3 regions of the Streptomyces sp. NPDC038213 genome follow, and region 2 is predicted to be linked to each of the others. Evidence: riboswitches for the same ligand, from Rfam matches in the RefSeq annotation. Region 2 holds a riboswitch; each other region holds the start of a gene.

Region 1 (6,578 bases), on a different contig from region 2:
AATTGGCAGAGCAGTGGACTTTTAATCCATTGGTTGTCGGTTCGAGTCCGACATGGCCTACCGCACGCGGACCGGGTTCCCCGGTCCCGCCCAGAGCGCCCCACCCGGTTCCGACCGGGTGGGGCGCTCTGTCGTTTCCGGTCCCAGCCGAGGTACGAGGACGCGGCGCACCCGGATGCGGGTGCGGGGCTCATGGGGCCGGGGTGGCCGGCGGGGTGGTGGGCGGCCACCGGGTGAGGGCGGTGTGGAGGGCGTCGAGGACGGCGTCCCAGGAAGCGTCGAGGGGGCGCGGGTGGCCGAAGCCGCCGGCCGCCTCGAGGGCCGCGAACCCGTGGAAGGTGCTGCGGAGCAGGCGGACGGCGTCGGTGAGGGCCGGTTCGGGGAGCCCGTACCCGTGCAGGAGGGCGTACGTGAGCTCCACGAGCCGGCGGTGGCCCGGGGAGGCCGCGAGGGTCTCGGCGGGCAGCGTCAGCTGGGTGGCGGCGTACCGGCCCGGATGGCGTACGGCGAAGGTCCGGTACGCCGTGGCGAAGGCGGCCAGGGCCTCGCGGCCGGCGCGGCCCGCGAGGGCTTCGGTGAGCAGGTCGGCGAAGCGGGCGGCCGAGTCCGCGGCGATCCGGGCGCGCAGGTCCTGGAGGCCGCGTACGTGGGCGTACAGGCTCGCGTCCTTCACACCGAGGCCGCGGGCGAGGGCGGAGACGGTGACCCCGTCGAGGCCCCGGGCGTCGGCGAGGTCCGCGGCGGCGGCCACGACGCGCTCGGGGGTCAGTCCGGCTCGGGGCACGGGCAGCTCCTGAAAGTATTTAATCGTTTGCCTAGGGACTCTAGGAAAGATTAGCGTGCCGGTATGAAGGCACTCACTGAGCGGGAGATCCGCGGCTCGTTCGTCAACTGCTCGAAGGGCGAGGCGCAGCGGCTGCCGCTGCCGCGCGACCTGGCCGAGCGCCCCTGGGCGGACCTGGACTTCCTGGGCTGGCGCGACCTCTCCGCGCCGGACCGGAGCTACCTGGTCACCGAGCACGGGGGCCGGCTCACGGGCATCGCGCTGCGCTTCCCCGCGGCGCGCAAGGGCTTCCTGCACCGCAGCATGTGCTCGCTGTGCCTGACCACGCACGCCGGCGGCGGGGTCTCGCTGATGACGGCCCGCAAAACCGGCCGCGAGGGCCGCGAGGGGAACTCGGTCGGGCTGTACATGTGCACCGACCTGGACTGCCCGCTGTACGTGCGGGGGAAGAAGCGGCCGGAGCCCGGGGGGAGGTTCGAGGAGTCGCTGACCGTGGAGGAGCAGATCGAGAGGATGCGGCGGAACCTGGACGGGTTCCTGGGCTCGCTGTGACGGGCGGCTTGCGGTGGTGCGGGCCTGCTGTGGCGGGGGGCTCGCCGTGGCGCGGGCCTGCTGTGGCGGGTGGTTTCCGGCGCTTCCGTCGTGGCCGCGGGGAAAGGTGGCGCGAGGAGCCCCGCGGATAGCGTAAGCTTGTGTTTACCGACGCGGGGTGGAGCAGCTCGGTAGCTCGCTGGGCTCATAACCCAGAGGTCGCAGGTTCAAATCCTGTCCCCGCTACTGATGATCAGGGCCCGGATCCTTTTGGATCCGGGCCCTGATTGCATGTCCGGGGCCGGTGCGCGGAAGCGTGTCCGCGCACCGGCGCACCGGCCGGTACGGAGCGTGAGCGAAAGGCCGCGCTCCGCAGTCCGGTTGACGGACCGTCAAAGGCCGGGCGTGGCTGAAGGTGTACCCATCAGGCCGGGAGAATGCCCCAGTTGATCCACTCCTGGAGGGAAAAGCCCAGGCCAGAGCCGGTCAGAGCGTGGCCGATACACGCGAGGGATCAAGCGCAACAGCTTGGAATCACTCCCTGTTGTCTATTACCGTTCGATAACGCAGCGCGGTCGTCACGGCCGTCGCAAGAGGCGGCTCCGTGCGCGTGCGCGCCGAATCCCGCAAGGGAACCGGGGAACCAACACATTGGGGTGAATCGGGTCGATCCGGCCCGTAGGAGACCTTCCTGCTCCGAACCCGTCAGCTAACCCGGTAGGCGAGAAGGAAGGAAAGGAGTGCGCCCCCGTGGCGTCCAACAGGCCTACCCCTGAAGCCTCCGAGGTTCCCGACGCCGGTGCGTGGGGCGCGTGGAACCCCACCGAGGACTCCGTCCGCCCCGTCCGGGGCCGCCACCGCGTGGTCAAGCAGCGCGGCGGCCTCGCCCGCAGTTCCACGGTCCTCGGCGTCGGCGTCATCGCCGCCGTCGGAGCGGGCGGCATAGCCACCGCGCAGGACCGGCCGCAGGTCTCCATATCCCTCCCCTCGCTGCTGCCCGGTGACGGCTCCGCGACCGCCGACCTGGCGGCCGACCTGCCCGCCACCGTCCCGGTGACGGCCCCGCTGACCACCGCCGGGGCCACCCCCGAGCAGGCCGAATCCGGCACCGACGCCGGCGAGGTGCTGCGCAACCGGATCCTCCAGCAGGCCGAGTCCCAGTCCGATGCCGCGGCCGCCGCAGCCGAGGAGGCCGCCGCCAGGGCCGCCGAGGAGGCCGCGGCGAAGGAGGCCGCAGCCGCTCAGGCCGCTGCCCGCAAGGCCGCCGAAGCCGCCGCCGAGGCCGCGGCCCGCAAGGCGGCGGAGGAGGCGGCAGCCGCGAAGGCGGCCGCGGAGGCCGCGGAGGCCGCGGCGGAGGAGGCCCGGCTGGCCAAGCTCGCCGGCAGCTACGCGCTGCCCACCTCCTCGTACACCCTCACCTCGTACTACGGGGCCTCCGGTTCCATGTGGTCCTCCGGGCAGCACACCGGCCTGGACTTCGCCGCCCCCACCGGCACGCCCGTCAAGGCGGTGCACGGCGGCACGATCGTCTCCGCCGGCTGGTCGGGCGCGTACGGCTACCGGATCGTCCTGCGCCTCGCCGACGGTACGGAGATCTGGTACTGCCACCTCTCCTCGATGTCCGTCACCTCGGGCGCGGTCGGCACGGGCGAGACCATCGGCCGCGTCGGCGCCACGGGCAACGTCACCGGTCCCCACCTGCACCTGGAGGTGCGCTCGGGAGGGGAGACCCAGGATCCGCTGGCGTGGCTGCGGGGCAAGGGCCTGACCGTCTGACCGCCTGCCAGGTCAGCAGGGCGAAGGCCGGGGCCATCACGGACCCGTAGACCCAGTAGAAGCCGTACTCGCCGAGGTCGGGGGAGCTGTTCCACAGGGCGTGCACGCCCATCGCCAGGAGCAGCCCCCCGAGCGGGTACAGCACGCGGCGCGTGCGCCCTGCGGACACGGCGGCCAGTCCGAAGCCGATCCCGGTCAGGGCGGTGAACAGCGGGTGCGCGAACGGGGACATCACGATGCGCACGAAGAAGGTCGCGGCGGTCACCGAGGCCAGGACCGGGGTGCCCTCGGCGAGGTCCTCCCCGAAGGCGTTGCCGAGGTAGAGGATGTTCTCGGTGAAGGCGAAGCCGGTGGCGGTGAATCCGGCGAGCACGAAACCGTCCGTGAAGCCGCCGAGCCGGTCCCGGCGGAAGACGAACAGCAGGAGCAGGGCGGCCGCCTTCGCGGTCTCCTCCACCACCGGGGCGATCGCGATCGAGCCCAACTGGTCGGCGTCGTAGGGGTCGGTGGCGGCCGCGGCCATCCAGCGGGCCGCGAAGCTGTTGGCCAGTATGGCGATCAGGGCCGCCGCGCACGCGCCCCAGCCGAAGGCGAACAGCAGCGGCCCCCAGGGCGCGGCGCGCGGCCGCCGCAGTCCGCCCAGCCCGCGGAAGGCGGCGGCGAGCAGCGGTACGGGGACCACGGACAGGCCGAGCCCCACCAGGAAGCCCGGGGTGCCGGTCTGCTCCCGCACCAGGACCAGGATCAGCACCCCGGCGGCCGCGAGCGCGCAGGTCAGCGCGGCGCCGCTGAGCCGGGCCGAGGGGCGAGGAAACGTCCCGAACACGCCACCGACCCTAGTGAGCGGGCCGGAGGCGGAGGCGGGCTTTTCAGTTCTGGGTGCGGCGGAAGAGCAGGTCGTGTACGACGTGCCCCTTGTCCAGGCCCTGGCCCTCGAAGCGGGTCAGCGGACGGAACTCCGGGCGCGGGGAGAACCCGCCGTCCGCCTGGGTGTTCTCGAAGTCCGGGTGGGCGCTGAGCACGTCGAGCATCTGCTCGGCGTACGGCTCCCAGTCCGTGGCACAGTGCAGCACCGCGCCGGGGGCCAGGCGGGTCGCGGCCAGGGAGAGGAACTCGGGCTGGATCAGCCGGCGCTTGTGGTGGCGCTTCTTCGGCCACGGGTCCGGGAAGTAGACGCGCAGGCCGGCCAGGGAGGCGGGCGGCAGCATCTCGCGGAGCAGGATGATCGCGTCGCCGTTGGCCACGCGGACGTTGTCGATGCCGGCCTTCTCGGCGAGGGCGAGGAGGTTGCCCTGGCCGGGGGTGTGCACGTCGGCGGCGAGGATGCCGGTGTCCTGGTCCTCGGCGGCCATCTGGGCGGTGGCCTCGCCCATGCCGAAGCCGATCTCCAGGACCACCGGGCGGCCGCCGAAGAGCTTGTCGAGGTCGAGGACCTCCCGGCCGTCGATGTCCAGGCCCCAGGTGCTCCAGAGGCGGCGCAGGGCGTCCTCCTGGCCCGTGGTCACCCGGCTGCGCCGCGGCTGGAAGCTGCGGATCCGGCGCTCGTGGTGGGAGCCGGCGGGGTCGGGGGAGGGGCCGTCGGGGAAGCGGGGCTCCGTGCGCCAGCGGGGCGGGGTGTAGGAGGGGGCTTCCGGCTGGGGGCTGGGGTTCATGGACTCAGACACAGTGCGTCCGATTCTACGGGCCGCAGCCCGCGCGGACCCGGCGGAGCCGGGTCCGTCCGGACGGGGGCGGGCGACCCGGGTCCGCTGCGCGGGTAGGGGAAACGGCCCCGCGCAGCGGACCGGGGTCCCGGGTGGGTCCGGGTCAGGGGTGGAGGGTCGGGAGGGTTCGGGTGGCTATTTCGCGGCCGATGGGGAGGGACGCCGTCGCCGCGGGGGACGGCGCGTTCAGCACGTGCACCGTCCGCGGCGCCTCACGGATGAGGAAGTCGTCGACCAGCGCCCCGTCCCGCAGCACCGCCTGCGCCCGCACCCCGGCAGCCGCAGGCACGAGGTCCGCCTCCGTCACCGCCGGCAGCAGCCTCCGTACGGCCGCCGTGAAGGCCGTCTTCGACAGGGACCGGCGGATCTCCCCGGCCCCGTACCGCCAGTGCCGGGCGCCGACCCGCCAGGATCCCGGCCAGGCCGCGCTGGTCGCGAGGTCCCGCGGCCGGACCGTCCGCCACGCGTACCCCTCGCGGGCGAGCGCGGGGACGGCATTGGGACCGACGTGCACCCCGCCGCCGATGCCGCGGGTCAGGTGCACCCCGAGGAAGGGGAAGGCCGGGTCCGGCACGGGGTAGACCAGCCCGCGGACGAGGTCCGGGCGCTTCAGGTCGTAGTACTCCCCGCGGAAGGGGATGATCCGCATCTGCGGGTCGTCCCCGGCCAGCCGCGCCACCCGGTCGCACTGGAGCCCCGCGCAGTTCACGAGCGCCCGGGCCCGGAAGACCTGGCCCGAAGAGGTCCGCACGGCCACGGCCGTCGCCCGCCGCGAGATCAGGTCGACCTCTGCCCCGTAGACGACCTCCGCGCCGGAGGCCTCGGCGAGACGGGCGGCGACCTGCCCGTAGTCCACGATCCCGGTGGTGCCCACGTGGATCGCGGCCAGGCCCGTGACCTCCGGCTCGTACTCCGCGATCTGCGCGGGGCCGAGCTCGCGCACGGGGATGCCGTTCTCCCTGCCGCGCTGGACGAGGGCGTGCAGCCGCGGCAGCTCGGAGCGCTCCGTGGCGACGATCAGCTTGCCCGTCACCTCGTGCGCGATGTCGTGCTCCGCGCAGAACTTGACCATCTCGGCCGCGCCGCGCACCGCGAACCGGGCCTTCAGGGACCCCGGCCGGTAGTAGATCCCGCTGTGGATCACCCCGCTGTTGCGCCCCGTCTGGTGCCGGGCCGGGCCCGGCTCCTTCTCCAGGACCACCACCCGGGTCCCCGGAGCCAGGCGCGACAGCGCGTACGCGGTCGACAGGCCGACGATCCCGCCGCCGATCACCAGTACGTCGCAGTCCATGCCACCTCCCACGTCCGAGTCTGCACCCCGGCACTGACAAACCCGTCAGGCGGGGGTCACCAGCAGGGGCCGCGCCCGCTCGCGGAGCTCCGCGACGCGCGGTTCGTCACCGTACGGCTCCAGGCGGTGGAGCAGGTCGCGGACGTACTCGGTGGTGCGCGCCGAGGAGATCCGGCCCGCCACCTCCACCGCGCGGGTCCCCTGGGCGCAGGCCGCGTCCAGGTTCCCGGACTCCAGCTCGGCCACGGCGCTGACCACCAGGCGCAGGCCGTGCGAGCGCACGTACTCCTCCGTGGGCCGGGACAGCGCCTGCTCGGTGAACCGGCGTACCTGCCGAGGGAGTTTGAGGTCCCGGTAGCATTCCGCCGCATCCGCCGCGAACCGGTCGTACGAGTAGAAACCCAGCCATCCCGGGTCGCAGTCCCCTTCGCGGGACCGCTCCAGCCAGCCCTCCGCGGCCCGCAGCGCGGCCCCGGCGGCCTGGGAGTCCCCG
Region 2 (6,578 bases):
TGCTCAACATCGACCCGCCGGACCACACCCGGCTGCGGCGCCTGGTCTCCAAGGCCTTCACCCCGCGCCGCGTCGCGGAGTTCACCCCGCGGGTGCAGGAGCTGACCGACCACCTCATCGACGGGTTCGCCGCGCGGGGGGAGGCGGACCTCATCCACGAGTTCGCGTTCCCGCTCCCCATCTACGCCATCTGCGAGATGCTCGGCGTACCGCGGGAGGACCAGGACGACTTCCGCGACTGGGCCGGGATGATGATCCGGCACGGCGGCGGCCCCCGGGGCGGGGTGGCCCGCTCCGTCAAGAAGATGCGCAACTACCTCGTCGAGCTGATCCACCGCAAGCGGGACGAGCCGGGCGAAGACCTCATCTCGGGGCTGATCCGGGCGAGCGACCACGGCGAGCACCTGACGGAGAACGAGGCGGCCGCGATGGCCTTCATCCTCCTCTTCGCGGGCTTCGAGACCACCGTGAACCTCATCGGCAACGGCCTCCACTCCCTCTTCGCGAACCCCGGCCAGCGCACCCGCCTCCAGGCCTCGCTGGCCGCGGGGGAGACGGGGCTGCTGGCCACCGGCGTGGAGGAGCTGCTGCGCTACGACGGCCCGGTCGAGCTGGCCACCTGGCGGTTCGCCACCCGCCCGCTGACCCTGGGCGGCAGGGAGATCGCGGCGGGGGACCCCGTCCTCGTGGTGCTGGCGGCGGCGGACCGCGATCCCGCGCGGTTCGCGGAGCCGGACTCCCTGGACCTGTCCCGCGCCGACAACCAGCACCTGGGCTACGGGCACGGCATCCACTACTGCCTCGGCGCCCCGCTCGCCCGGCTGGAGGGCCAGACGGCCCTGGCCACCCTGCTGACCCGGCTGCCGGACCTGCGGCTCGCGGTCGATCCGTCCGAACTGCGCTGGCGCGGCGGGCTCATCATGCGCGGACTGCGCACGCTGCCGGTGGAGTTCACCCCGCGGGCGAACTGAACCGGAGTCAATCATTCCTGACGGACCATCAGGAATGTGATCTTTACGTGATCTGCGCTGCATCGACTTGTAACAAGCGTTCGAAGCCCGCTACGTTCGCCGTCACCTGCTCAGCCCACGGGAAGGGTCCACCCTCATGCGCTCCGGGAACGGCCGCCACAGAAAGCCTCGTCAGGCCCCCGCGATCGTCGTCACGGCCGGTGTCACCGGCTCGGCGCTCGCGCTGCCCCTGCTCGCCGCCGGCTCCGCATCAGCCGCCGACACCGCCACGTGGGACAAGGTCGCCGAGTGCGAGAGCGGCGGCACGTGGAGCGCCGACTTCGGCAACGGCTCCTACGGCGGGCTCCAGTTCACCCAGGAGCAGTGGAAGGGCGCGGGCGGCACCGAGTTCGCCTCCCGCCCCGACCTCGCCTCCCGCTCCCAGCAGATAGCCGTGGCCGAGCGGGTGCTCGCCGCGCAGGGCCCGGAGGCCTGGCCGCTGTGCGCCGGCCCGTCCGGACTGACCAAGTCCGGCCCCAAGGCCGATGTGGACCCCGGCTCGGCGGACTCCGTCCGCCCGGTCAGCCCGGCCCCGGTGCGCCCCGACCACGTGGTCCCCGGCGCCCCGGAGGCCCCCGCGAAGCCCACCCCGCCGGCCGCCCCGGGTACGCCCACCCCGCCCGCGACCCCGGGCACGCCCAGCGTCCCGGCCACCCCCGGTACGCCCACGGTCCCCGCGACCCCTGGCACGCCGACCGTCCCCGCCACCCCGGGCACGCCCGGCACCCCGACCGACCCGGCGACCCCGACCCCCGGCACGCCGGCCACCCCGGGCACGCCGACGACCCCGGCCACCCCCGGGGCCACGGACCCGGCCTCGCCGGGCATCCCGGCGACCCCCGGCGGCCCGGCCGTCCCCGCCACCCCGGAGGGTCCCGCCACCACTCCCGCCCCGGGCGAGGGCACCGGCAAGCACCGCGGCGCGCCCGCGGACGAGTCCGGCGGCACCGGAGCTGACGGCACGTCGGCGGCCGGGGCCGAGGAGCCCGTGTACATCGTCAAGGCGGGTGACAGCCTGTCGGAGATCGCGGACGCCAAGGGTGTGAAGGGCGGATGGGGCGCCCTGTACGAGGCGAACGAGTCCGTCATCGGCGGGGACGCGGACCTCATCAAGCCCGGCCAGAATCTCGATCTAAGCGAGAAATAGGGACACTTCGGGCCGCTCGACGCGGGTTTGATGCCCCGTTACAGGACTAAATGTCCGAGTTCGAGGAAATGAGACATGCGTCTCTTCGCCTCAACTGGCGCGCCCCGCCGTGATGATTCCGTAATACGCGCGCTCACCTGCGCAAACGTTCCTGTGGGTGAGTCAACTATGGGCGTTTTCTCCCCGATGTCCGTCCTTGAACATCGGGGAGGCGTCTGCCTACGGTCTGAACCGCTCGCCACCGCGGGCTCCTTCGACCGCATCGCCGAATCCTGCCGGCGGCCGGGGGGAACAGTCGTCGCGCAAGCGCCGAAGGCAGGAGCGGGGGACCCAAGGTAGGTGCCGCGCCCGGCCGTTGAGAGACGGTCACGGGACGGCTAGGGGTGAAGCCGTGCGCCAGACGCACGGCCGGGCGACTTCACCGCCCGAACCCGACAGCTCACCTCGCAGGCGTCGGTGAGGAGAAGTTCCATGCTGCTTTCCGGCAAGGGCAAGCACCGCCGCCCCTCGAAGGCCACCCGCATCGCGACCGCCGCCGGTGTCACCGGTGTCGCCATCGCCGCCCCGCTGATGGCCGCGGGCACCGCCAGCGCCGCCACCACCTCCGAGTGGGACGCCGTCGCCCAGTGCGAGTCCGGCGGCAACTGGTCGATCAACACCGGCAACGGCTACTACGGCGGCCTGCAGTTCGCCCCGTCCACCTGGGCCGGCTTCGGCGGCACGGCGTACGCCCCCAACGCCCACCAGGCCTCCAAGTCCCAGCAGATCGCCGTGGCCGAGAAGGTCCTCGCGGTCCAGGGCAAGGGCGCCTGGCCGAGCTGCGGCGTCGGCCTCTCCCGCGCCGCCAACGACGCCTCCTCCGAGGCCGGCAGCGGCTCCTCTTCCTCCTCGAAGCCCGCCGCCCCGAAGCCCTCCGCCACGAAGAAGGCCGAGAAGCGCGCCGAGACCCGCAGCGAGTCCGCGCCCACCACCCGCTCCGAGCGCGGCGCGGCCCAGGGCTTCAAGAAGGGCACCGGCTCCTACGAGGTCAAGGCCGGCGACACCCTCGGCACCATCGCCGACGCCAACGGCGTGGCCGGCGGCTGGGCGAAGCTCTTCGAGCTGAACGGGGACATCGTCTCCGACGCCAACCTCATCTACCCGGGCCAGATGCTCAAGCTCTCCTGACCCCCCCCGGCCCTGCGCGTCCGCGGTGAATCCGCAGGGTCACCGGAAGGCCCGCGCCCCGCGCGGGCCCGCCCGGCACCGGACTGCCCCGCCCGGCGCGTCATCCCCCCCGACGCGCCGGGCGGCGGCGTGTCCCGGGGGAGTTGATCAAGGGTCTTATGTCCTGTAAGGCGGGTATTCGGACCCTTTTTCGTCCCAGGACCCGGGCGGTCGGGCGGCCGACCCCCCCGAGCCGGTTAGGCTCTAGACCGGCAGGGCCACCGCACGGCCCACACGCCGCCGCACACCCAGCGTCACATCCCAGAAGGAGATGCTCGTGCCGTCCATCGACGTCGTCGTAGCCCGGGAAATCCTGGACTCCCGAGGCAACCCCACGGTCGAGGTCGAGGTGGGCCTCGACGACGGCAGCACCGGCCGTGCTGCCGTCCCGTCCGGAGCCTCCACCGGTGCCTTCGAGGCCATCGAGCTCCGCGACGGCGACCCCAACCGCTACATGGGCAAGGGCGTCGAGAAGGCCGTCCTGGCCGTCATCGAGCAGATCGGCCCGGAGCTCGTCGGCTACGACGCCACCGAGCAGCGCCTGATCGACCAGGCCATGTTCGACCTGGACGCCACGGACAACAAGGGCTCCCTCGGCGCCAACGCCATCCTGGGCGTCTCCCTCGCCGTGGCGCACGCCGCCTCCGAGGCCTCGGACCTGCCGCTGTTCCGCTACCTCGGCGGCCCGAACGCGCACCTGCTGCCCGTTCCGATGATGAACATCCTCAACGGCGGGTCGCACGCCGACTCCAACGTCGACATCCAGGAGTTCATGATCGCGCCGATCGGCGCCGAGTCCTTCTCCGAGGCCCTGCGCTGGGGTGCCGAGGTCTACCACACCCTCAAGAAGGTCCTCCACACCAAGGGCCTCTCCACCGGCCTGGGCGACGAGGGCGGCTTCGCCCCGAACCTGGACTCCAACCGCGCCGCCCTCGACCTCATCGTCGAGGCCATCAAGCAGGCCGGCTACGTCCCGGGCAAGGACATCGCGCTCGCGCTCGACGTCGCCGCGTCCGAGTTCTACAAGGACGGCAAGTACGAGTTCGAGGGCCAGTCCCGCTCGGCCGCCGAGATGACCGAGTACTACGCGGAGCTCGTCGAGGCCTACCCGCTCGTCTCCATCGAGGACCCGCTCTTCGAGGACGACTGGGCCGGCTGGAAGGTCATCACCGACAAGCTCGGCGCCAAGGTCCAGATCGTCGGCGACGACCTCTTCGTCACCAACCCCGAGCGCCTCGCCCGCGGCATCGAGGAGGGCTCCGCCAACGCCCTGCTCGTGAAGGTGAACCAGATCGGTTCCCTGACCGAGACCCTCGACGCCGTCGAGATGGCCCAGCGCAACGGCTTCAAGTGCATGATGTCGCACCGCTCCGGCGAGACCGAGGACGTCACCATCGCCGACCTCGCCGTCGCCGTGAACTGCGGCCAGATCAAGACCGGCGCCCCGGCCCGCTCGGACCGCGTCGCCAAGTACAACCAGCTGCTGCGCATCGAGGAGATCCTCGACGACGCCGCCGTGTACGCGGGCCGCAGCGCGTTCCCCCGCTTCAAGGGCTGATCACCTCCCCGCAGGTCCAGCGCTGCGACCGGAAGGGTGCACCGGCCCACGGCAAACCTTTCCGATCGCAGCACTAGCCTCCGTACGTCCCCGCCCCCGGTCCCGTACCGTGTGCGGGGACGTACGTGTGTAGGTGAGGGAGGCGGACACATGGCCGGGAACCGGGACCGGTTCTCCACCGCGACCAGGCTCAAGCAGCTCGGGGAGCGGACCGCCGCCCACGTGTACCGCTCGCAGTCCCGCCGCCAGGTCCGGCGCAGCCGCCTGACCGGCCGCGCGGCCCTGCTCGCCCTGGTCCTGTGCACGCTGATCGTCGCCCTCGCGTACCCCATGCGGCAGTACGTGTCCCAGCGCTCGGACATCTCCGAGCAGCAGCGCACCGCCGACGAGGCCCGCCAGCGCCTGGAGGAGCTGCGGGACGAGAAGGCGCGCTGGCAGGACCCGGCGTACGTCGAGCAGCAGGCCCGCCGCCACCTCCACTACGTACGGCCCGGGGAGGTCGGCTACACCGTGATCGACCCGGAGGAGGCGGCCGAGGAGCGCCGCCGCGCCGGGGAGGGCACCAGCGACCGGCCCTGGTACTCCAACGTCTGGGACGGCGTCGACAAGGCCGACCACCCAGAAGACAACTAGTCAGACGCGGACCGCGCCGGTCCGCCGGACCCGAACGAAGAGACTTCCGCAGGCATGCAGACGCCCCCGCCCCAGACCGACCGCACCGAGCCGACGGCCGCCGACATCGACGCGTTCCAGCAGCAGCTGGGCCGTCCGCCGCGCGGACTGCGGGCCATCGCGCACCGCTGCCCCTGCGGACAGCCCGACGTGGTCGAGACCGCCCCGCGCCTCCCCGACGGCACCCCCTTCCCCACCACGTACTACCTGACCTGCCCGCGGGCCGCCTCCGCCATCGGCACCCTGGAGGGCTCGGGGCTGATGAAGGAGATGCAGGACCGCCTCTCCACCGACCCCGAACTGGCCGCGCAGTACCGGGCCGCGCACGAGGACTACATCCGCCGCCGCGACGCGATCGAGGTGCTGGAGGGCTTCCCCAGCGCCGGCGGGATGCCGGACCGGGTCAAGTGCCTGCACGTGCTCGTCGGGCACTCCCTGGTCGCGGGCCCGGGCGTGAACCCCTTCGGCGACGAGGCCCTGGCCCTGCTCCCCGAGTGGTGGGCCAAGGGCCCCTGCGTCACCGCGTGCGGGGAGCGGACGGAGGAGACCGCGTGACCCGGGTCGCGGCCGTCGACTGCGGTACGAACTCCATCCGGCTGCTCGTCGCGGACTGCGACCCGGCCACCGGCGAGCTGGTCGAGCTGGACCGGCGGATGACCGTGGTCCGGCTGGGCCAGGGCGTGGACCGGACCGGCCGGCTGGCGCCCGAGGCCCTGGAGCGGACCTTCGCGGCCTGCCGCGAGTACGCCGCCGTGATCAAGGAGCTGGGCGCCGAGCGGCTGCGGTTCGTGGCCACCTCGGCCTCCCGCGACGCCGAGAACCGCGAGGAGTTCACCGCCGGGGTCCTCGCCGTCTTGGGCGTGGAGCCCGAGGTGATCTCCGGGGAGCAGGAGGCGGAGTTCTCCTTCACCGGGGCCACCAGGGAGCTGACCGCGCACGAGCACCTGGAGCGGCCGTTCCTGGTGGTGGACATCGGCGGCGGCTC
Region 3 (6,578 bases), on a different contig from region 2:
TGTCCGCGCTGTTCCCGGGCGAGCGGCTGGTGGTCCCGTCCGGCGGCCTGAAGACCCGCTCGAACGACGACACGTACCCCTTCCGCCCGTACTCCGGGTACGTCCACCTGACCGGGGACCAGGCCCGCGACTGCGCGCTCGTGCTCGAACCGCGGGCGGACGGCGGCCACGACGCGTACTGCTACCAGCTGCCGCGCGACAGCCGGGACACCGACGAGTTCTGGGTGGGCTACACCGCCGAGCTGTGGATGGGCCGGCGCCGCTCCCTCGCCGAGTCGGAGCGGGTGCTCGGGCTGGCCTGCCGCGACGTGCGCACGGCCGCCGCCGACCTGGCCGCGGCGCCCGGGGCGCCCACCCGCATCGTGCGGGGCGTGGACCCGGCGCTGGAGGCGGCCGTCGCGACGGACGAGGAGCGGGACGCGGAGCTGGAGGAGGCCCTGAGCGGGCTGCGCCTGGTCAAGGACGCCTGGGAGATCGGCGAGCTGCGCAAGGCGGTGGACTCCACCGTGCGCGGGTTCACCGACTGCGTGGGCGAGCTGTCGCGGGCGGTCGCGACCTCCGAGCGCTGGGTCGAGGGCACGTTCTTCCGGCGCGCCCGGCTGGAGGGCAACTCCGTCGGCTACGGCTCGATCTGCGCCTCCGGCGAGCACGCCACGATCATGCACTGGACGGACAACGACGGCCCGGTGCGCCCCGGCGACCTGCTCCTGCTGGACGCCGGAGTGGAGACGCACACCCTCTACACGGCCGACGTCACCCGCACCCTGCCGGTCAACGGCACCTTCACGCCCGTCCAGCGCACCGTGTACGAGGCGGTGTACGAGGCCCAGGAGGCCGGGATGGCGGCCGTGAAGCCGGGGGCCGCGTACCGCGACTTCCACGAGGCGGCGCAGCGGTACCTCGCGGAGAAGCTGGTCGCATGGGGCTTCATCGAGGGCCCGGCGGAGCGCGCGTACGAGCTCGGCCTCCAGCGCCGCTTCACCATGGCGGGCACCGGGCACATGCTCGGCCTGGACGTCCACGACTGCGCCGAGGCGCGCAGCGGGGAGTACGTCGACGGGGTTCTGGAGCCGGGCATGGTCCTCACCGTCGAGCCCGGCCTGTACTTCCAGCCGGACGACCTCACGGTCCCGGAGGAGTGGCGCGGCATCGGCGTCCGCATCGAGGACGACCTGCTGGTGACCGCCGACGGCCACGAGAACCTCTCGGCCGGCCTGCCGCGCTCGGCGGACGAGGTCGAGTCCTGGATGGCCCGCGTCGCGGGCTGAGCGGCGGACCGGCGGGCACCTGCCAGGTGCCCGCCGGTCCGCCGGCGACCGGTCGGTGCCCGCCCGGCCTCAGCGCTCGCCCGCGAGGTCCAGTTCGCCCAAGCGGGTGCCGTCCGCCGGGCGGTCGACGGGCTGCGGGCGGCGCCAGGGGCGGGGGATGGGGTCGGAGACCGCGCGCCACCAGGGGTCGGCCGGGAGGGTGCCGGCCGGTTCGAAGGGCTCGCCGGGGCGGGGTACGGCCACCGCCTGGCCCGCCTCCTGGGCGGCGTCGCGGGTCCACTCGCCCGGCTCCGCCCAGGCGTGCGGGGCCAGGTTGAACGTGCCCCAGTGGATCGGCAGCAGGACCCCGTGCGGGGCCCCGCCCTGGAGGTCGAGGTGGGCCCGCACGCCCTCGGCCGGGGTCATGTGGATGTCCGGCCAGAACTCGCTGTACGCACCGATCTGGATCATCGTGGCGTCGAAGGGGCCGTGCTCGGCGCCGATCTCGCGGAAGCCGGGGAAGTAGCCCGTGTCCCCGCTGTGGTAGATCCGGTGCCGGTCGCCCGCGACGACCCAGGAGGCCCAGAGGGTGTGCTGCTGGTTGCGCAGGCCGCGGCCGCAGAAGTGGCGGGCCGGGGTCGCGGTCAGGGAGAGGCCGGCGATCTTGGCGGTCTCGTTCCAGTCCAGTTCGCGGATGCGGTCCGCGGAGACCCCCCAGCGCTCCAGGTGCGCGCCGACGCCGAGCGGTACGGCGAAGACCGTGTCCGTGCCGACGAGGGCGGTGATGGTGGGGAGGTCGAGGTGGTCGTAGTGGTCGTGGGAGATCACCACGGCGTCGACCGGGCCGAGCGCGGCCAGCGGGACCGGTGCGGCGTGCAGCCGCTTGGGGCCGGCGAAGGGGAAGGGCGAGCAGCGCTCCCCCCAGACGGGGTCGAAGAGCACCCGGCGGCCGTCGATCTCGGCGAGGACGCTGGAGTGGCCCATCCAGGTGAGGCGCAGGCCGGTGGCGGGCGGCCGGGAGATGTCCTTGAGCGTGGTGGGGTGGACCGGGATGGCCGCCCGGGGGGCCCGGCGGGCCCGCTCCTCGCGGCGGAAGTAGACCTTGGCGAATTCGAGCGTCGAGCCCGTGGGGCGGCGCCGGGCCCCGACCGGGTTCTGGAAGACCCCGTCCGCGAAGTTCGGGGAGCGGCGGATGCGCTCCATGCGGGCGCCCGAGGGGTCCGCGCCGAAGGAGGCGGGGCGCAGGGCGCGCAGTTCGGAGCGGAGATCTCTGGAGCCGGAGCCGGAGCCGGTCAAGGCGCCTCCTGGTGGGGTCGGGCGGGTGGGCGGGCGCCGGGCGGGCGGCCGGCGCCCCGGGGCCGGCAGGGCCGCGGTCCGCGGGGCTGCGGTCGCCGCCGGCACTGCACACAGGCACGATAGGCCCGCGCGGTCCCGGTGGGAGCGGTGCTCCCACCCCTCCCAACGCGTGTCCGGGCCCGGGGATTCCTGCGGGCCCGGCCGGGTGCCTCCCGCGGCCCGCTTCCGCGCGGCCCGTGGAGCCTTCCGCCCGCGGGCTTACAGGGGCAGCAGGTCGGGGCGCTTGGGTTCGACGTGGTCGCCGGAGGACTCCCCGCGCAGGCGCCGCCCGATCCACGGCACGAGGTACTCGCGGGCCCACTGGATGTTGTCCCGGGTGGCCTCCGCCGACCCCCTGGGCTGCTGCGGGGGCCAGGGCTGGTCCGGGTCCGCGGGCACCGGCAGGCCGAGCACCTGCGCGGCGCGCAGGGCGACGCGGGTGTGCCCCTCGGGCGACAGGTGCAGGCGGTCGTCGTCCCAGGCCCGGCGGTCCTGTACGGACCGCAGCGACCAGAGGTCGAGTACGGGGCAGTCGTAGCGGTCGGCGATGGCGCGCACGTGCGCGGAGTACGTGGCCACCTTGCCGCGCAGGTGCTTGAGCACCGGTACGCCGCGGGTGTCGAAGCCCGTGGTGATCATGACGGTGCCGACGGCGCCGGCGAGGTCGGCGACGGCCGCCTCGAAGCGCTCGGCCACGTCGTCGGGGTCGCTGCCGGGCCGGATGATGTCGTTGCCGCCCGCGCAGAAGCTGACCAGGTCGGGGGCGAGCTCCTTGGCGCGCGGGACCTGCTCCGAGACGATCTGGTCGAGGAGCCGGCCCCGGACGGCGAGGTTCGCGTACCGGAAGTCGTGCTCCTCGCGCCGGTCCGCGAGGAGTACGGCGAAGCGGTCGGCCCAGCCCACGAAGGCGTCGCCGGGACCGGGGTCGCCCACGCCCTCGGTGAAGCTGTCGCCGAGCGCCACGTACGAGCCGATGCGCGCGTCGGATCCGCTGAGTGCCTGAAGAGTCGATTCGCCTGCCACGGGAGCACATCTTTCACCGAAGGGTGTGACCTACGCGACCGTAGGCAGGGGTTGACGCAGGGTGATCTATACCACCCGGTCAGTTTCGGCCATGCCGGAATACGCCGCAGCCGGGCCGCGGGAACGGCTGCGGCCGGGGTCCGGGACCCTTCGGTTCCGGACCCCGGCCGGGGTCGCACTGCGCTGCGGGCGGCGGCTGCCGCCCGCGCTGCCGTCAGATGCCGACGCCGTTGCCGCGCAGGTAGGCGAGGGGGTCGATGTCCTGGCCGTAGGAGGGGCCGGTGCGGATCTCGAAGTGCAGGTGGGGCCCGGTGGAGTTGCCGGTGGAGCCCGACAGGCCGATGGTGGTGCCCGCGGAGACGCTCTGGCCCGCGGAGACGTTCAGCGAGGACAGGTGGGCGTACTGGGAGTAGCGGCCGTCCGTGTGGCGGATGACGACCTCGTTGCCGTACGCGCCGGCCCAGCCGGCCGAGACCACGGTGCCCGAGCTGACGGCGCGCACGCTGGTGCCCGTACCCACGGAGAAGTCCACTCCGGTGTGGTAGCCGCTGGACCACATGCCGCCGCCCTGGCGGTAGGGGGTGGTGACGGAGGCGGCCACGGGGGCGGAGAAGGCGGCGCCGGAGGGGGCCTGCGCGGCCTCGGGGGCGACGGCCTTCGGGGCCGCGGCCTTGGGGGCGGCCTCGGCGGCGCGCTCGGCGGAGCGGGAGGCGCGCGGGGCGGAGGAGCCCTTCTTCTCCGGGTTCTCCTGCGTACGGGCCTCGGAGCGCTTCTGGGAGGCCGCGGCGGCGGGGGCCTTGCCGCCGAGGGTCAGCTCCAGGCCGGGGTGGATCATCGAGGGGTCGGAGCCGACGGCGGCCCTGTTGTCCTCGTACAGCCGCTCCCAGCCGCCCGCGAGGTTCTCGCGCTCGGCGATCTTCGAGAGGTAGTCGCCCGCGACGACGGTGTAGACGGAAGGGGCGGCCTGGTCCGCCGCGGGGGCCGCGGCCTTCGCCGGGGCCGCCTTCGACGGGGCGGCCGAGACCGCGGCCGGCGCGGCGGACTGCTCCGCGGCCTGGGCGCCGGAGGCCCCGATCAGCGGCAGCGCCAGCGCGGCGCCGCCGGTGCCGGCCGCGACGAATCCGCGGGCGATCGTGCTGGACTTGGGACGGCGGTGCTTACCCTTTCCGGGCATGGCGCATTCCTCTCCGTCGCCTGCGAGGTGAGCTGTCGGGTTCGGACTGGAGATGTCCGGCCGCGCGAGCTGCGCCCGCGGGGCTTCACCCCGAGCCGTTCCGGATCGTTCTCCGGTACGGCGGCTTACCTGGTTCCCCCGCTCCTGCCGCACGTAATTGTTCGGATGCGGTTTCCGGGTGGCGGCAGGACTCGGCGTTCCACCCGGCTCGGCGGTGACCGTAATCCAGTGCGGCCGAGCGGAACAAGCCGTGAATTCACCACCGGATTCCGGGGGCTGAATGATCGCCGGAATTCCGGTCACTGTCCGTCTATTGCAGTCGTGTAACAGCCGTCGCCACAAGGGAATTAAGCATTCCGCCACCGCCACGCACGGTCACCGTATGATTCTGCTCACGAGCGCCGCTCACATCTGCCCGTCGGATGCGGCAACTTGACGCCAAGTAGCGCAATTCGGACAGATCACCCTCCACCTCGGCCGAACCGCAGGAGTCCGCGTGACCCAGCCCATACCCCCCGCCCCGCCCGCGGAGCCGGAGCTCACCGGAGTCCGCAACTTCCGTGACGTAGGCGGCCTTCCGACTAGGGACGGGCGTACGGTTCGTACCGGGCATCTGTTTCGAAGCGGACATCTCGCTCATGCCACCGAGGCGGACGCGGCCTTCCTGGCCTCCCTCGGGCTGCACACCGTCTTCGACTTCCGCAATGCGGCCGACCAGTCCCTCGAAGGGCCCGACGTGGAGCTCCCGGGCGTACGGAACGTGAACGTCCCGCTCTCCGACCCCGCCGACGGCCACGAGTTCTGGCAGATGGTCCGCAACGGCGACCTGGCCCAGCTCCAGCAGATCCTGGGCGAGGGCAGGGCCGCGGCCAGGATGTCCCGTTCGTACCGGCAGATCATCGTGGAGCGGGCTCCCGACCACAGCCGCGTCCTGCACGCCGTCGCCGAGGACAGCGTCCCCGTCCTGATGCACTGCGCCGCGGGCAAGGACCGGGCCGGCCTCTCCATCGCCGTCACCCTGCTCGCCCTCGGCGTCGAGCGCGACGCCATCACCGCGGACTACCTGGAGTCCAACGCCCCGCACCGGCGCTACCGGCTGCGGCGCGGCGCCGACACCGACGCCGAGCGCTCCCCCGAGGCGCTGGCCCTCCTGAGCCCCCTCTTCGAGGCGCGCGCCGCGTACCTGGACGCCGCCTTCGAGGCCGTCACGGAGACCTGGGGCAGCACCGGCGCCTACCTGTCCGAGGGGCTCGGCCTCGCGCCCGCCACCCTGGAGCGGCTGCGCGACCGGCTCCTGCACTGAGCGGACCGGCGCCGGCACCGGGCCCGGGCGGGCCGCGGACGGGCCGCCCCGTCCGCACGGCCCCCGCCCGGCGCCTCAGCGGTTCGCGACCGCCTGCCTGACGAGCGTCCGCCCGAAGTCCCACATCAGCCCGCCGCCCCCGTGGGCCTCGTCCATGACGGCCCGGAAGGCGGCCACGAACCGGTCGACGTCGGCCCCGTCCACGACGAGCGGCGGAATCAGCTTGATGACCTCCATGTGGTCCCCCGACACCTGGGTCAGGATCCGGTGCTTCTGGAGCAGCGGTACGACGACCATCTGCGCGAACAGCCCCTTGCGGGCCGCCTGGAGCACCTTCCACCGGCTGCGCAGCCCCAGCGAGGAGGGCCGCCCGAACTCGATGCCGATCATCAGCCCGCGCCCGCGGACCTCGTGCAGCAGCTCGTACTCGTCCACCATCGCCGCCAGCCGCGAGCGCAGCAGCTCCCCCGTCTCCCGGGAGCGCGCGACGAGCCGC

Evidence for each region. A riboswitch is a leader RNA that binds a small molecule or an ion and turns the genes downstream of it on or off. The one in region 2 is predicted to bind cyclic di-AMP.
Region 1: it holds a riboswitch for cyclic di-AMP, as region 2 does, so the genes downstream of both, ACZ7JZ_RS09405 (M23 family metallopeptidase) here and ACZ7JZ_RS06980 (transglycosylase family protein) in region 2, are expected to answer to the same signal.
Region 3: it holds a riboswitch for cyclic di-AMP, as region 2 does, so the genes downstream of both, ACZ7JZ_RS13105 (LysM peptidoglycan-binding domain-containing M23 family metallopeptidase) here and ACZ7JZ_RS06980 (transglycosylase family protein) in region 2, are expected to answer to the same signal.

Annotation. Positions count from the first base shown of each region.
Region 1 is NZ_JBVJYM010000005.1:13,602-20,179, reverse strand. Features, by position in the region: tRNA gene ACZ7JZ_RS09425 (tRNA-Lys) at 1-60, shown strand, start outside; gene ACZ7JZ_RS09420 (TetR/AcrR family transcriptional regulator) at 191-784, opposite strand; gene ACZ7JZ_RS09415 (FBP domain-containing protein) at 848-1,336, shown strand; tRNA gene ACZ7JZ_RS09410 (tRNA-Met) at 1,488-1,561, shown strand; cyclic di-AMP (ydaO/yuaA leader) riboswitch at 1,921-2,054, shown strand; gene ACZ7JZ_RS09405 (M23 family metallopeptidase) at 2,066-3,091, shown strand; partial or broken gene ACZ7JZ_RS09400 (PrsW family intramembrane metalloprotease) at 3,090-3,917, opposite strand; gene trmB (tRNA (guanosine(46)-N7)-methyltransferase TrmB) at 3,961-4,743, opposite strand; gene lhgO (L-2-hydroxyglutarate oxidase) at 4,898-6,085, opposite strand; gene ACZ7JZ_RS09385 (sporulation protein) at 6,131-6,578, opposite strand, start outside.
Region 2 is NZ_JBVJYM010000003.1:388,558-395,135, forward strand. Features, by position in the region: gene ACZ7JZ_RS06970 (cytochrome P450 family protein) at 1-971, shown strand, start outside; gene ACZ7JZ_RS06975 (transglycosylase family protein) at 1,108-2,157, shown strand; cyclic di-AMP (ydaO/yuaA leader) riboswitch at 2,455-2,625, shown strand; gene ACZ7JZ_RS06980 (transglycosylase family protein) at 2,629-3,324, shown strand; gene eno (phosphopyruvate hydratase) at 3,635-4,921, shown strand; gene ACZ7JZ_RS06990 (FtsB family cell division protein) at 5,072-5,554, shown strand; gene ACZ7JZ_RS06995 (DUF501 domain-containing protein) at 5,609-6,148, shown strand; gene ACZ7JZ_RS07000 (Ppx/GppA phosphatase family protein) at 6,145-6,578, shown strand, end outside.
Region 3 is NZ_JBVJYM010000006.1:361,639-368,216, forward strand. Features, by position in the region: gene ACZ7JZ_RS13090 (aminopeptidase P family protein) at 1-1,268, shown strand, start outside; gene ACZ7JZ_RS13095 (MBL fold metallo-hydrolase) at 1,338-2,543, opposite strand; gene ACZ7JZ_RS13100 (SGNH/GDSL hydrolase family protein) at 2,802-3,605, opposite strand; gene ACZ7JZ_RS13105 (LysM peptidoglycan-binding domain-containing M23 family metallopeptidase) at 3,820-4,779, opposite strand; cyclic di-AMP (ydaO/yuaA leader) riboswitch at 4,784-4,960, opposite strand; gene ACZ7JZ_RS13110 (tyrosine-protein phosphatase) at 5,276-6,082, shown strand; gene ACZ7JZ_RS13115 (aspartate aminotransferase family protein) at 6,158-6,578, opposite strand, start outside.